4 regions of the Pseudoalteromonas sp. ATL1 genome follow, and region 1 is predicted to be linked to each of the others. Evidence: predicted binding sites of a transcription regulator. Region 1 holds the regulator's gene; each other region holds the start of a gene.
What was found. Region 1 encodes sigma-54, which starts transcription at its own class of promoters, with help from an activator protein. Its sites were predicted from a motif close to GTTGGCACGNNNNTNGNNT; they were not measured.
Positions count from the first base shown of each region.

Region 2: a site for sigma-54 is predicted at 996-1,014, ahead of flgJ (flagellar assembly peptidoglycan hydrolase FlgJ). Genes of this name have one in related genera too.
Region 3: a site for sigma-54 is predicted at 1,798-1,816, ahead of AC5FX4_RS02310 (YggN family protein). Genes of this name have one in related genera too.
Region 4: a site for sigma-54 is predicted at 1,869-1,887, ahead of AC5FX4_RS19980 (PA2169 family four-helix-bundle protein). Genes of this name have one in related genera too.

Region 1 covers NZ_JBZYXL010000001.1:63,837-66,992, forward strand. The annotation lists gene lptB (LPS export ABC transporter ATP-binding protein) at 1-471, shown strand, start outside; gene AC5FX4_RS00305 (RNA polymerase factor sigma-54) at 527-2,032, shown strand; gene hpf (ribosome hibernation promoting factor) at 2,060-2,347, shown strand; gene ptsN (PTS IIA-like nitrogen regulatory protein PtsN) at 2,350-2,802, shown strand; gene rapZ (RNase adapter RapZ) at 2,821-3,156, shown strand, end outside.
Region 2 covers NZ_JBZYXL010000001.1:3,319,225-3,322,380, reverse strand. The annotation lists gene AC5FX4_RS14535 (flagellar basal body P-ring protein FlgI) at 1-947, shown strand, start outside; gene flgJ (flagellar assembly peptidoglycan hydrolase FlgJ) at 1,052-2,029, shown strand; gene flgK (flagellar hook-associated protein FlgK) at 2,031-3,156, shown strand, end outside.
Region 3 covers NZ_JBZYXL010000001.1:500,956-504,111, forward strand. The annotation lists gene AC5FX4_RS02295 (LysR family transcriptional regulator) at 1-789, shown strand, start outside; gene AC5FX4_RS02300 (glutathione peroxidase) at 829-1,314, shown strand; gene AC5FX4_RS02305 (PA3496 family putative envelope integrity protein) at 1,357-1,539, opposite strand; gene AC5FX4_RS02310 (YggN family protein) at 1,854-2,651, shown strand; gene AC5FX4_RS02315 (diacylglycerol/lipid kinase family protein) at 2,697-3,156, opposite strand, start outside.
Region 4 covers NZ_JBZYXL010000002.1:413,909-417,064, forward strand. The annotation lists gene AC5FX4_RS19970 (BON domain-containing protein) at 58-624, opposite strand; gene AC5FX4_RS19975 (mechanosensitive ion channel family protein) at 894-1,793, shown strand; gene AC5FX4_RS19980 (PA2169 family four-helix-bundle protein) at 1,965-2,411, shown strand; gene AC5FX4_RS19985 (DUF1328 domain-containing protein) at 2,438-2,608, shown strand; gene AC5FX4_RS19990 (hypothetical protein) at 2,626-2,814, shown strand.

The sequences.
Region 1 (3,156 bases):
GAGTCATCAATATTTAGAAAGTTAACTGTTTATCAAAATCTCATGGCCATTTTAGAAACTCGTAACTCGCTCAATAAAGAAGCACGCGAACAAATACTGAACGAGTTGTTAGATGAGTTTAATATTCAACACATTAGAGATAGTTTAGGTATGGCATTGTCGGGTGGTGAGCGCCGAAGGGTAGAAATTGCTCGCGCTTTAGCCGCAAACCCTAAATTTATCCTGTTAGATGAGCCTTTTGCTGGTGTTGATCCGATTTCGGTGTTAGATATAAAGAAAATTATCGAGCATTTAAAAAATCGTGGTATCGGTGTACTGATCACCGACCACAATGTTCGAGAAACCCTTGATGTATGTGAAAAAGCTTATATTGTGTCCCATGGTGAGCTTATCGCGTCGGGAACGCCAGAGCATGTTTTGGCGGATCAAACCGTTCGAGATGTCTACCTTGGTGAGCAATTCAGGCTATAGTTAAAACATTCTAGGTCACAATAATAATAGAGATTAGAAGGATTGTTAAAGGTACATGAGGCAATCGTTACAGCTGCGCATGGGGCAGCAACTTACCATGACACCACAACTACAGCAGGCAATACGTCTGTTGCAGTTGAGTACGCTAGATCTTCAGCAAGAAATCCAAGAAGCACTGGATAGCAATCCTCTGTTGGAAGTGGAAGAGTCTGACACGGATCTCGATACCTCCTTACAAGAAAAAAACGGTAAAGATAATAGCCACGACGATTCTCATGATGACAACCACGATAGTGAACCTGTGAGTGATTATGAGATGGACTCCGACGCCGCACTGAGTAAAGATACCGTGAGCGACGAATTGGCAATGGATGTAACTTGGGACGAATATATGAGCGCGGCCCCCGCCGCGAGCAGCGGCCCAATGCCTGAAGATGAAACGATTTACCAAGGTGAAACCACCGAAACCTTACATGAATATCTCATGTGGCAGTTGGAACTCACACCATTTAGTCCCATTGACCATGGAATTGCGGTGGCTATCGTTGAAGCCATTGATGATAACGGTACACTAACCTTAAGCACTGAAGAAATACTAGATAGTATTAACGATGGTCACTCAGGCGAACCCATCGAACTTGATGAAATTGAAGCCGTGCTTAAACGTATTCAGTTATTCGACCCAGTAGGGATTGGTGCTCGTAACCTTCAAGAGTGCTTGTGTATACAGTTAAATCAGTTTGACCCAAAAACCACGCCTTGGTTAACTGAAACAAAAATGATTTTAAACGAGCACATTGAGTTGCTTGCGAGTCGTGATTATCGAACATTGATGAAAAAGACAAAGCTTAAAGAAGCGGAATTAAAAGAAGTAATGACGCTCATTCACAGCTTAAATCCCAAACCTGCGGCCAGCATCATTCGAGAAGAATCTGAATACGTCATTCCTGATGTATCGGTGAAGAAAGTAAAAGGCCGTTGGGTGGTAGAATTAAACCCAGAATGCATGCCAAAAATTCGCGTCAATGATCACTATGCAGCCATGTCTCGTTCCGTAAAATCAAGCTCTGACAGTCAGTTTATTCGCTCGCACTTACAGGAAGCTAAGTGGTTTATTAAAAGCTTAGAGAGCAGAAATGAAACTTTAATGAAAGTTACCAATTGCATTGTGCAGCAACAACAGGCATTCTTTGAACATGGTCCTGAAGCAATGCGACCTATGGTGTTAAACGATGTTGCAGAGATGGTCGAAATGCACGAATCAACTATTTCTCGCGTAACAACACAAAAATATATGCACACACCAAGGGGCATTTTTGAGCTGAAGTATTTCTTCTCCAGCCATGTAAGTACAGAAAACGGAGGTGAGTGCTCATCTACAGCGATTCGAGCGCTTATCAAAAAGTTAATAGCTGCTGAAAATACCGCAAAGCCATTGAGCGATAGCAAAATAGCAGACATATTAGCGGAGCAAGGAATTAAGGTGGCCCGACGCACCATAGCAAAATATCGGGAGTCGTTAGCCATTCCACCGTCTAACCAGCGTAAAAGCTTGATTTAGACGTATTACCAAAGAAGGAAAATGCTTATGCAACTAAATTTAACTGGTCGTCATGTAGAAATCACTGATTCATTAAGAGACTATGTCAACAACAAGTTTGCGAAGCTAGAAAGGCACTTTGATCACATTAATAATGTGCACGTGATCTTAGATGTTGAAAAGCTGGTCCAAAAGGCCGAAGCCACCTTACACGTAAATGGTGGAGAGTTATTTGCTTCAACGGAACATCAGGATATGTATGCGGCGATCGACGGGCTTATTGATAAGCTAGATCGTCAAGTGATCAAACATAAAGAGAAGCTTACTCGACACTAATCATGAAACTAAGCTCGATTATAAACAAGGACTGCAGTAAAGCTGCGGTCCTTTTTAATAGCAAAAAACGTGTCCTTGAATACATCAGTGAACTGGCGCATGAGCAGCTGCCTCAGTTAAACCAGCATGATATTTTGAACGCATTAATGACGAGAGAAAAGCTAGGGAGTACAGGGATCGGTAAAGGTATTGCAATTCCTCATGGCAGAATGGCCGGCATTGAACAAGTAACCGCTATGCTCTTGGTCAACCAGCAAGGTATTCCTTTTGATGCGATAGACAATCGACCCGTTGATATTTTTCTCGCACTGATAGTGCCTGAAGGTGATAATCAGCAACATCTTAAGACATTGGCAGAGATTGCAGGAAAACTTAATGATAAAGAGTTTTGTAAACAGCTAAGGAATGCTAGCAATGATGATGAACTTTATGAGATTATTGCTTCAGCACACTAGGTAACTAAGAGAAGCATTATGGAATTAATCATTGTCAGTGGCCGCTCTGGTTCAGGAAAATCAGTGGCGCTACGTGTACTTGAAGATTTGGGCTATTATTGCGTCGACAATATCCCCGTGAATTTGCTGCCCTCGTTAGTCAGAAGTGTTTCTGACAACTTTGATAAAATCGCAGTCAGTATTGACGTGCGCAACCTCCCCAAAGAGCAGCAAGATTTCAACGATATTCTAGAGTACCTACCTGGCTTTGCTAACCCGATGCTGTTTTATCTAGACAGTGATGATAATACATTAATAAAACGTTTTTCAGAGACTCGTCGCTTACACCCTCTCTCGATGAACGATCTGCCGCTA
Region 2 (3,156 bases), 3.3 Mb from region 1:
CTGGGGAGCAGAGCCGTTTTACTGAGCAAAGTTTTAAGGCGATGTTGAGTAGCTTTGGTATTACCATGCCCGCGAGCTTGAAACCAAAAATTAAAAATGTCGCCGCTGTTGCGGTACATGCGGATTTACCACCTTTTGTAAAACCAGGTCAAAAAATTGATATTACGGTTTCTTCAATCGGGAGTGCGGGTAGTCTACGTGGCGGTACTTTACTACAAACCTTTATGAAAGGGGTTGATGGTAACGTATATGCAATAGCACAAGGTAGTTTGATTGTTGGCGGTTTAGGTGCTGAGGGCATGGATGGTAGCCGTGTTGTTATTAATACCCCGACAGTAGGTAGAGTACCCAATGGTGCTATTGTGGAGCGAGCGGTAAAAAGCCCATTTACACAAGGCGATCATATTACTTTTAACTTGAATAGCCCCGACTTTACAACGGCTAAGCGACTAGCTGATACCATTAATGAGTTGGTTGGTCCAAACAGCGCAAAACCAATGGATGCTGCATCGGTGCGTGTTATCGCGCCAAGAGATCCATCGCAGCGCGTAGCTTATCTTTCTACACTTGAGAACTTAGAATTTAAACCGGCAGACACCACCGCCAAAATTATTGTTAATTCACGAACAGGTACCATCGTCATTGGTAAAAATGTGAAGCTACAACCTGCGGCTATCACACATGGTGGTTTAACCGTGACCATTGCTGAACAACAAAATGTATCTCAGCCTCAACCTTTAGGTGAAGGAGAAACCACGGTAACGCAGCAAAGTATCATTGACGTGAATACGGATGACTCTCGTGCCTTTGTATTTGACCCCGGTGTTAGCCTAGATGATTTGGTTAGAGCGATTAACCAAGTGGGCGCGGCACCTGGCGATTTAATGGCGATTTTAGAAGCGTTAAAAGAAGCCGGTGCAATCAATGGTCAATTAGTCGTCATATAAAGAGTTATTTTTAATCAATAAGTTAGCCCCGATTAGTCGGGGCTTTTTTTTGGCTCAGTTTTTGCATTTATATCACTATGAATTTTTAACGTGTCGTTGAGCTGATGAATACCAATCCGTTAGACAAACAGAACTTTTTTGATTTAGGCGATCTGAACTCGTTACGTCAAGATGCCTTGAAAAGCGGCACCGATCAAAAAGCGTCTAATGAAGCTTTGAAAAAAGCGGCGCAGCAGTTTGAGTCGATCTTTACACAGATGCTGCTCAAAAGTATGCGTAAAGCCAATGAGGCTATGGAAGATAAAGATAGCCCGTTTAACTCTAGTAGTGTCAAGTTTTTTGAAGAAATGCACGATCAACAACTTTCGGTAGAGTTAGCGGGTAAGGGCAGCTTAGGGTTGGCAGATTTAATTGTGCAGCAATTATCGCCAAACTCAGATGGTTATACGCCTGCCTCAGTGATCCGCACTAATGCCAATTTAGCCAGTGATAAGATTGCGAACGGGCAAATGCCAGCTGATAAACAAGATAACTCGAGTGCTGTTCAAGCTAGCGTATCCGGAGATGATGAGCAGAAAAGCGTGTTTGATGATCCCGCATCATTTGTAGAATCTCTATGGGAACATGCGAAAGAAGCGGCTAACAAAATTGGTTTGAATCCAGCTGTTATGATCGCGCAAGCCGCATTAGAAACAGGTTGGGGCAAACATGTTATTTCCAAGCCTGATGGTTCAAGTAGTTTCAACTTATTCAATATTAAATCAGATAAAGCATGGCAAGGTGAAAGCGCCAAGAAGTTGACGTTGGAATTTGAGCAAGGTTTACCTGTGCAAAAACAAGCGAGTTTTAGAGCGTATGACTCAATCAAAGACAGTATCAACGATTATGTTGCGTTCTTACAAAGTAACCCACGCTATGAAGAGGCACTGCAAAAAGTGAAGCAGCCGAGTCAGTATTTAGACGCATTGCAGCAAGCTGGTTATGCAACTGATCCTAATTATGCCGATAAAATTAAGAACGTGTTACAGCGTGGCGAGTTTAAGCAGATGCTCACATCATTAATTCGTCGAGGAGTAAATTAAGATGTCTTTTGATCTTATGCAAATTGGTACGAGTGGTGTACGCGCCAGCTCGGAGCTACTGCAAACAACCAGTAGAAACATATCCAATTTAAACACCAAAGGTTATATACGTGAGCGTACGGAGCATGCGACGACCGTGGGTAACATGGTGGGCCGCTCTGAAACTGTAAGGCTAATCAACGACTTTGCTGCAAAGCAGTTGAATCGTGATATGTCGAACAAGACGTACTACGATCAGTTTGTCAATGACTCGTCGCGTATCGATACTTTGTTTGCTGAAGAATCGAATAGTCTTAGTACCAGTATCAATACGATGTTCAACAGCTTACAAGAAGCCATGAACCAACCAGCTTCAACGGTTTCTCGTTCATTATTTATGAATTCTGCTGAAGGCTTAGTTCAGCAAATGCATCGTTTATCGAATATCGTATTTGACCAAAAAAGTGTCGTAAACGAGCAGTTAGAACTGTACACGAAAGAGGCCAATACGCTTATTGAAAAAGTCAGTGAGCTTAATAATAAGGTTGCTTCCACATATACCAAAGATGATCACACAGTGGCTTTGTCTTTGCTGAATGAACGAGATCAAGCGATCCGCGACTTGTCAGAACTGGTCGATGTTGAAACCTTAGACGGGCCGAACGGCGAGAAGCTTGTATTTCTTGGTTCTGGCCAAGCGCTTGTAATGGAAAATGGTACATTCAATGCGTTTGCACTTGATGGTGATCCAGATCCTAATGTTAAAGATCTCAAGCTAGACGTTAATAGCGGAAGTGCGGTCGCGTTGGATGTGGACCTAGGCTCATTAAAAGGGAAAATAGGTGGGTTATTAGCATTTCGTGACGAAATTTTACAGCCAGCACAGAATAGGCTTGGCCAAATAGGTATTGCTATTGCAGATGCGGTTAATCAGCAAAATGCGCTAGGTATGGACTTAGACGGCAATTTTGGTGGTGATATTTTCAGCATTCCAACCGTACAAGGCTATGCGTTTCAAAGTAATACTGGTACTGGTGTCGTAAATGCGACAATAGAAGCTGGATTAGGTAGCTCGTTGCCAGCCACTGATTTTCAGGTGACATTTTTAACAGCGACAACGGTTGAAATTTCTGCAATCGACAGCGAAG
Region 3 (3,156 bases), 440 kb from region 1:
GTTTCAACTTCCTATGTCAGTCGACAAATCCAACAACTTGAGCAGCGTCTAGGCACTGTGCTGATCCAACGTACAACGCGCATCCAAAATCTCACGGATGCGGGACGCCAGTATGCAGCCAAACTAAAAGTCATCCAACAAGAGTTAGTGGATGCCACTAATCAGGTACAAGGCGTGCAAAATACGCCAAAAGGCCTGATCCGTATCGCAGGTGCTGGCGATTTTGTCGCTAATCAGGTCGCGCCTCGTATCGCGGAATTTTTGCAGCGCTATCCCGAAGTAGAAATAGACCTCGACTTTAACAACCGCAATGTGGACCTCATCGAAGAAGGTTTCGATTTGGCAATCCGCTATGGCCAATTACAAGATTCTAACCTGATAGCACGTAAGCTATATCAAAGACCCATGACATGGGTTGTCAGCCCTGAATACCTTGAAAAACACGGCGCGATTGCACATCCCTATGAATTACAAAATCACAATTGCTTAACTGGCATACATGGCCGTTGGCGCTTTACGATCTGCGAACAATTGGAAGAGCTTAAAGTATCAGGCAACTGGCGCAGTAATAACGCCTATGCGCTGATCAACGCTTGTCGCATTGGCCTTGGGGTTGCACACTTGGCCAAAGACATTGTTCAGCCATATGTCGATAGCGGGCAACTTATGTATATTTTGGAACCATTTCAAGTCAATGATGGTGCAACATGGTTAGTGTATCCTCGAAAAGATCTCATGCCTTATCGAGTACGTTTACTCATTGAACATTTGCTCGATAGCTTTTCATAACAATGATACTGTTAAAAAAATACACTTGGATCTGTCACTATGCATGAACTTTATCAATTTTCAGCAAACACTTTGCAAGGCAAAGCTTTTGATTTCAAATCATTAAAAGACAAAGTGGTTCTAATCGTTAATACTGCTAGCCAATGTGGTCTGACACCACAGTATGAAGGTCTACAAAAGCTACATGCGCAGTATGGCGAGCAAGGCTTAGTTATCCTAGGTTTTCCATGCAATCAGTTTGGTGCGCAAGAACCCGGTAGCGCGAAACAAATACAACAAGGGTGCTTAATAAATTATGGTGTCGATTTCACCATGATGGAAAAGATTGAAGTAAATGGCGCACACGCACACCCTCTATTTGTCTATTTAAAAGAGGCATTGCCGGGGTTGCTTGGTAAGAATATCAAGTGGAACTTTAACAAGTTTTTAATTGGCAAAGATGGCATGCCACTGAAACGTTTTGCGCCTATTACTAAACCTGAAAAACTCACAAGAGCCATTGAACGCGCGCTCGCAGCCGATTGATTTGATACGCAATTAAAAAGGAGGCTATCGCCTCCTTTTTAACTAATCAAGATAATCGAAATCATCTTCACCTAAATTTTTGCGCAAACGCTTTTGTTCAAGATAGTCATCGAGCTTTTTCTTTACCTTCCGCTTTTGCTTATCATGCTGATTACGACCGAGGTTCTCGTACTCGTCATCTACAAAATCATCGTCAAGCGCATCATAAGAAAATGTCTTACCCACAACCCACTCCAATAAGTGTTAAATAAATAATTAATCAGTACGGACATGCTGTGTAGCAATGAACACGGTACCTAAGTGTGTATTTAGCTGGAAATCCGCCATCTTGGAAGTGAGAGTTTTTTATCGTTTTAATTAATTTATCTTATTGATGATGTTAGTTTAGTCAAACTTGCTAAATATTAGTCAAAAACATTATTCATGTATGCCTTACATACTGAAGCGAAAAACATAACCAACTGAAAATAAACGAATTTAAACATTGGCATCGGTTTTGAATAGTTCATCGTATAACAATCATCGACAGGATACATATCATGAAAAAATTAGCTTTAGTTGCAGCGTTATCGGTCAGCTCAGCTGCATTTGCACATTCACCGTCTGACGATCAGCATATCTCATTTAATTCAGATGAATGTTCCGTAGACTTCAAAAATGACGTACGCATAACACCCGACGAGCTATTGATCATCCAAGCAAAGAACCAAAGCAAATTACGCATAACAGATGCGGGGGTGATGTACATCGATGGTAAGCAAATCCAGCTCAACGAAGATCAGCAACAAGCGGTTATGAACTATGCTGACGAGCTTCGCGCACAGTTGCCGCAAGTCGCGAATATTGCCATAGAAGGTATTAAGGTAGCCGGTGTCGCATTGAATGAAGTCGCCGCCACATTTGAGCTCAAAGAGCTTGGTTCACTCAGCACTTTATTAGAAGAAGTGCAGACAGAAGTGAGTACGACCTTCTATCAGCAAGGTGCGTTCGTGATGGGTGAAAAAACATTCAACGACTTTGGTAACCATTTTGAAGAACAATTTGAACAGCGTGTAGAAGCGGCTGTTGAAGGCGCCATGATGGAATCCATTGGCAGTATTTTGATGGCCGTTGGCTCACAAATGATAAGCTCTGGTGGAGATATGGAAAAGTTCGAGCAAAGAATGCATAAAATGGGTGAGCAGATTGAAAGTAAAGTAGAAGCTCAAGCGCAACAAATTGAACAACAAGCCAATGCGCTATGTGACCAGTTTGCGCTCATCGCAAAGACAGAAAGCCAATTAGAAAGGCAAATCCCAGCGATGTCTGACTACAAACTGTTTTCTGTTAAACACTAATTAATTTAAATGTACCTCCCTATAGTCGGCGTAAGCCGACTATTTTCATTTCTTTTCGAGAGATATTTTTAATTTTATTACACCGGGTACCACATCAATATAGGCGGGGGTTTGTCCAACAATCTCGCCATCTGCTTCAATGTCTAAACTAGGTGTTTCAATATGAAAATGCTCGAGCTTAGTTTTAGATACACAGGGGTGAATTTCGTGTTTGGAAACAAGCATCAACATAAAAACCATAAGCCGTTCCAACATAGATTTGGGAGACAGCTGGATGCATGTGAGCTTCCCATCGCTTGGATCCGCGCTTGGGGCACTTTCAATACCGGCAGCAAAATATCGGCCATTGGCAAACAACAGCATCATGGTACTTTGCCTTTGACTCGAAAATGGGGAATTGATGGAAATATCAGAAAAATCAAATAAACGTTTTAGTCCCATCCAAACATAGCTCAATGTGTGGCGCTTACGCGTCGCAGAAATGCCTTTTACCACCGCTGCACTA
Region 4 (3,156 bases), on a different contig from region 1:
GTGAGCGCGGTTAATCGCGCTCAACACTTGTTAGTTAAGTTGCTTGCGCCGTATTACTTACGACTCTTTATCAATGCGTAGATTGTCATCAACATGCTTTACATCATCAGCGTTTTTTGCAATCGCGATAGCGAGTTGTTTTTCAGACTCTGAGTCTACATCACCCGTTAGAGTTACTTTGCCGTTTTTAACGTCTACATCAATATCCGTACCGCTAATGTCAGTATCAAATAACAAGCGTGTTTTAATAACCGTGGCAATCTTAGCGTCAGTAAAACTCGACTCATCCATACCACGCTCTTTTTCAAGTGTCTTGTGATCCACGTCTTTCACTAGACTAATGCGGTTATCAACGTCTTTAACACCATCAATGCCAGTAACTAGTTCTTCAGCTAGTTTTTTATCAACGTTATGCTCAACTTTACCAGTAAGTACCACCACGCCATTGTGAACGTCGGTATTAATATCAAATGAATCTAGGTTGGTATTGAAAAGCAATGTTGCCTCTGCTTTACCATCAATCCACGCATCGCTTGCTTCTTTTTCCCAAGCGTTCTCTTTTGCGTATACTGACGTTACAGTTACTGCTGATGCTAATGCCATTGTAAGTAGAGTGCGTTTCATAATCATTTTCCTTTAAGTTGCTTTGACGAATTAATTAATGCATGGCGCATGCCACATTTAAAACCATTAAAATTCAACAACTTAAAATCAAACATTCCAAACCCCATACTCCCCTTATGTATAGTTTTCTCATAACACGGTAGTTTTTACAGGCAAAAATTACAGACCTAACCAGTTATGACTCATCCAGACGCGATAAAGCAGTAAATCTAAGCGCTGGCATAAATAATGCCTTCTCACCTCATTATTAATTAAATAGCGAGCGCACAATGAATAACCTATCATTAGAAAAATTTTGGCAACTCATCTATGAAAAGATGGACAGCTGGGCCGAGCTGAGTATTAAAAATCTCCCTAATTTGGTAGTAGCCATTGTTATCTTCGCGGTGTTTTTATTTCTCTCCAGCTTGATTGCTAACTGGGCGCTCAAGCTCATAAAAAAAGTCTCTCACTCAACTCAAGTCGCTGGGCTGTTAGCTGCCATCATCCGCTTAGTGGTCATTGCCATTGGCTTTTTCTTCGCTTTAGACATTATGGGGCTCTCTGGTGCCGTGGCATCATTGTTAGCCGGTGCGGGGATAGTTGGTCTTGCTATTGGTTTTGCTTTTCAAGATATGACTGAAAACCTCATTGCTGGTGTCGTCATGGGGATACGCAAACCATTTAAAGTGAGCGATATCATTGAAGCTGATGATACACTGGGGACAGTCAAGCAAATAAACCTTCGCAACACCTTAATTGAAACCTTTTATGGTCAACTCTGTGTTATCCCAAATAAGATACTATTTAGAAACAAGCTACTAAATTACTCCACCCTCAAAAAGCGCCGTATAGAAATTCCCGTTGGGATTTCTTATGCCGATGACATTAATCAAGCACGAGAGGTGATTGAGCAAGCCATTAATAACCTCGACTTTGTTATACGTAAAGAGGAAACCGCCGTGTATGCCAGTGGTTTTGGTGACAGCGCCATCGACCTACTTGTTTGGTTTTGGATTGACTATCCAGGAGATGGCAACTTTATGGATATTCGCCACCAAGCGATTGTTACAATCAATCAAACCCTCAATGATAACGACATTTTAATTCCGTTTCCTATTCGTACATTGGACTTTAATGCAAAAGGAGGCACCACCTTGCAAGATGTACAAAGTACAGGTGAGCAGTAATTACATACACTCGGTAATACTTACAAGACCAGCACACATAAAAAATATAACAAGTTGATTTTAAACAAAAATAAAGTTGGCGCGGACGCTGCATCACTCTCTGTGTACAACGATTAATTGCAAATGATGATGTATCCATTTGCCACAGACTTAAAACTAAAGGAGCACATTATGTCAAACAGTGATTTTAATTTAAAACCCGTTGCAGAGCTTATCAAGGTACTAAATGGTGGCATTGAGTTTTACTTAGAAGCAAAAAAGAAAGTCGACAACCTTGAACTTGAGCGCATTTTTGAAATGAATGTGCTGGAAAAAACCAAAGCCGTATCCGCATTGCAGCCATTTATTGTGGCCGACAAAGGTGAAATTGAAGACGATAATGCAATCAGTGTTGAAATGCGCGAAACTTATACCAAGGTCATCGCATTAATCAGCACAGATAAAGATCACACGTATATTTCTCAGCTGGAAGAAGTGGAAGATAAAGTCCTTGAGAAAGTAGATGCGGCACTTGAGCAAACGCTACCACAAGACTGCCAACGAGCACTACGTGAAATACGCATGACGATGCAAGCATGTCATGACGAAATGAAAACACTACAGGACATTACAGCCTAATTGCCAAATAGGCTTGAGGAGGCCCCATGTTACGTTGGTCAATCACATTTTTAGTACTTGCCCTTATTGCCGCAGTATTAGGGTTTGGTGGCATCGCAGGTGCAGCAGCAAGCATTGCTAAGATATTATTTTTTATTTTTATCGCATTCTTAGTACTGTCTTTTATTTTTTCACTTGTTAAAAAGCCCAAAGCTTAGGCTTAAAGGAGTACATTATGAATATCATGAATCTAACAAAAGCCGTCGGTGTTGTTGCTTTACTTGCACTGGCTGGTTGTTCAGACGGTCCAGCGGAGGATGCTGGTGAAAAAATCGATGAAATGGTAACCGATAGCAAAAACGCCATTGAAGATGCCTGTGAAAACGTTAAAGAAGCCGCTAAAGCTGAGAATGAAAACTGCTAACCGGTTTTCAACAAAGTAGAATATTAAAAAGCCTCCAAAAATCGTTTTGGGGGCTTTTTACAGTTCACGCCAATTCTTGATTAAGTGATCTATGTTTAGACCATGGAACCTTATCGATAGCACAGTAAGAGTTGCGCTAAATGAGAAATTTATAACGCGACGAATGCCAAGTTTAGCCCCCATAAAAATGATTAATACCAATTACATAAAATAAATATTCGATATTACTATAGGCCAATGACTTAGTAACAAAGCTAAAATTCCGATATATATACATGCTACATGAGTCATTTAGCTCGCTTGAATGATCCATGTTTTAACCTGCAAAGGGTTAATGTGTCG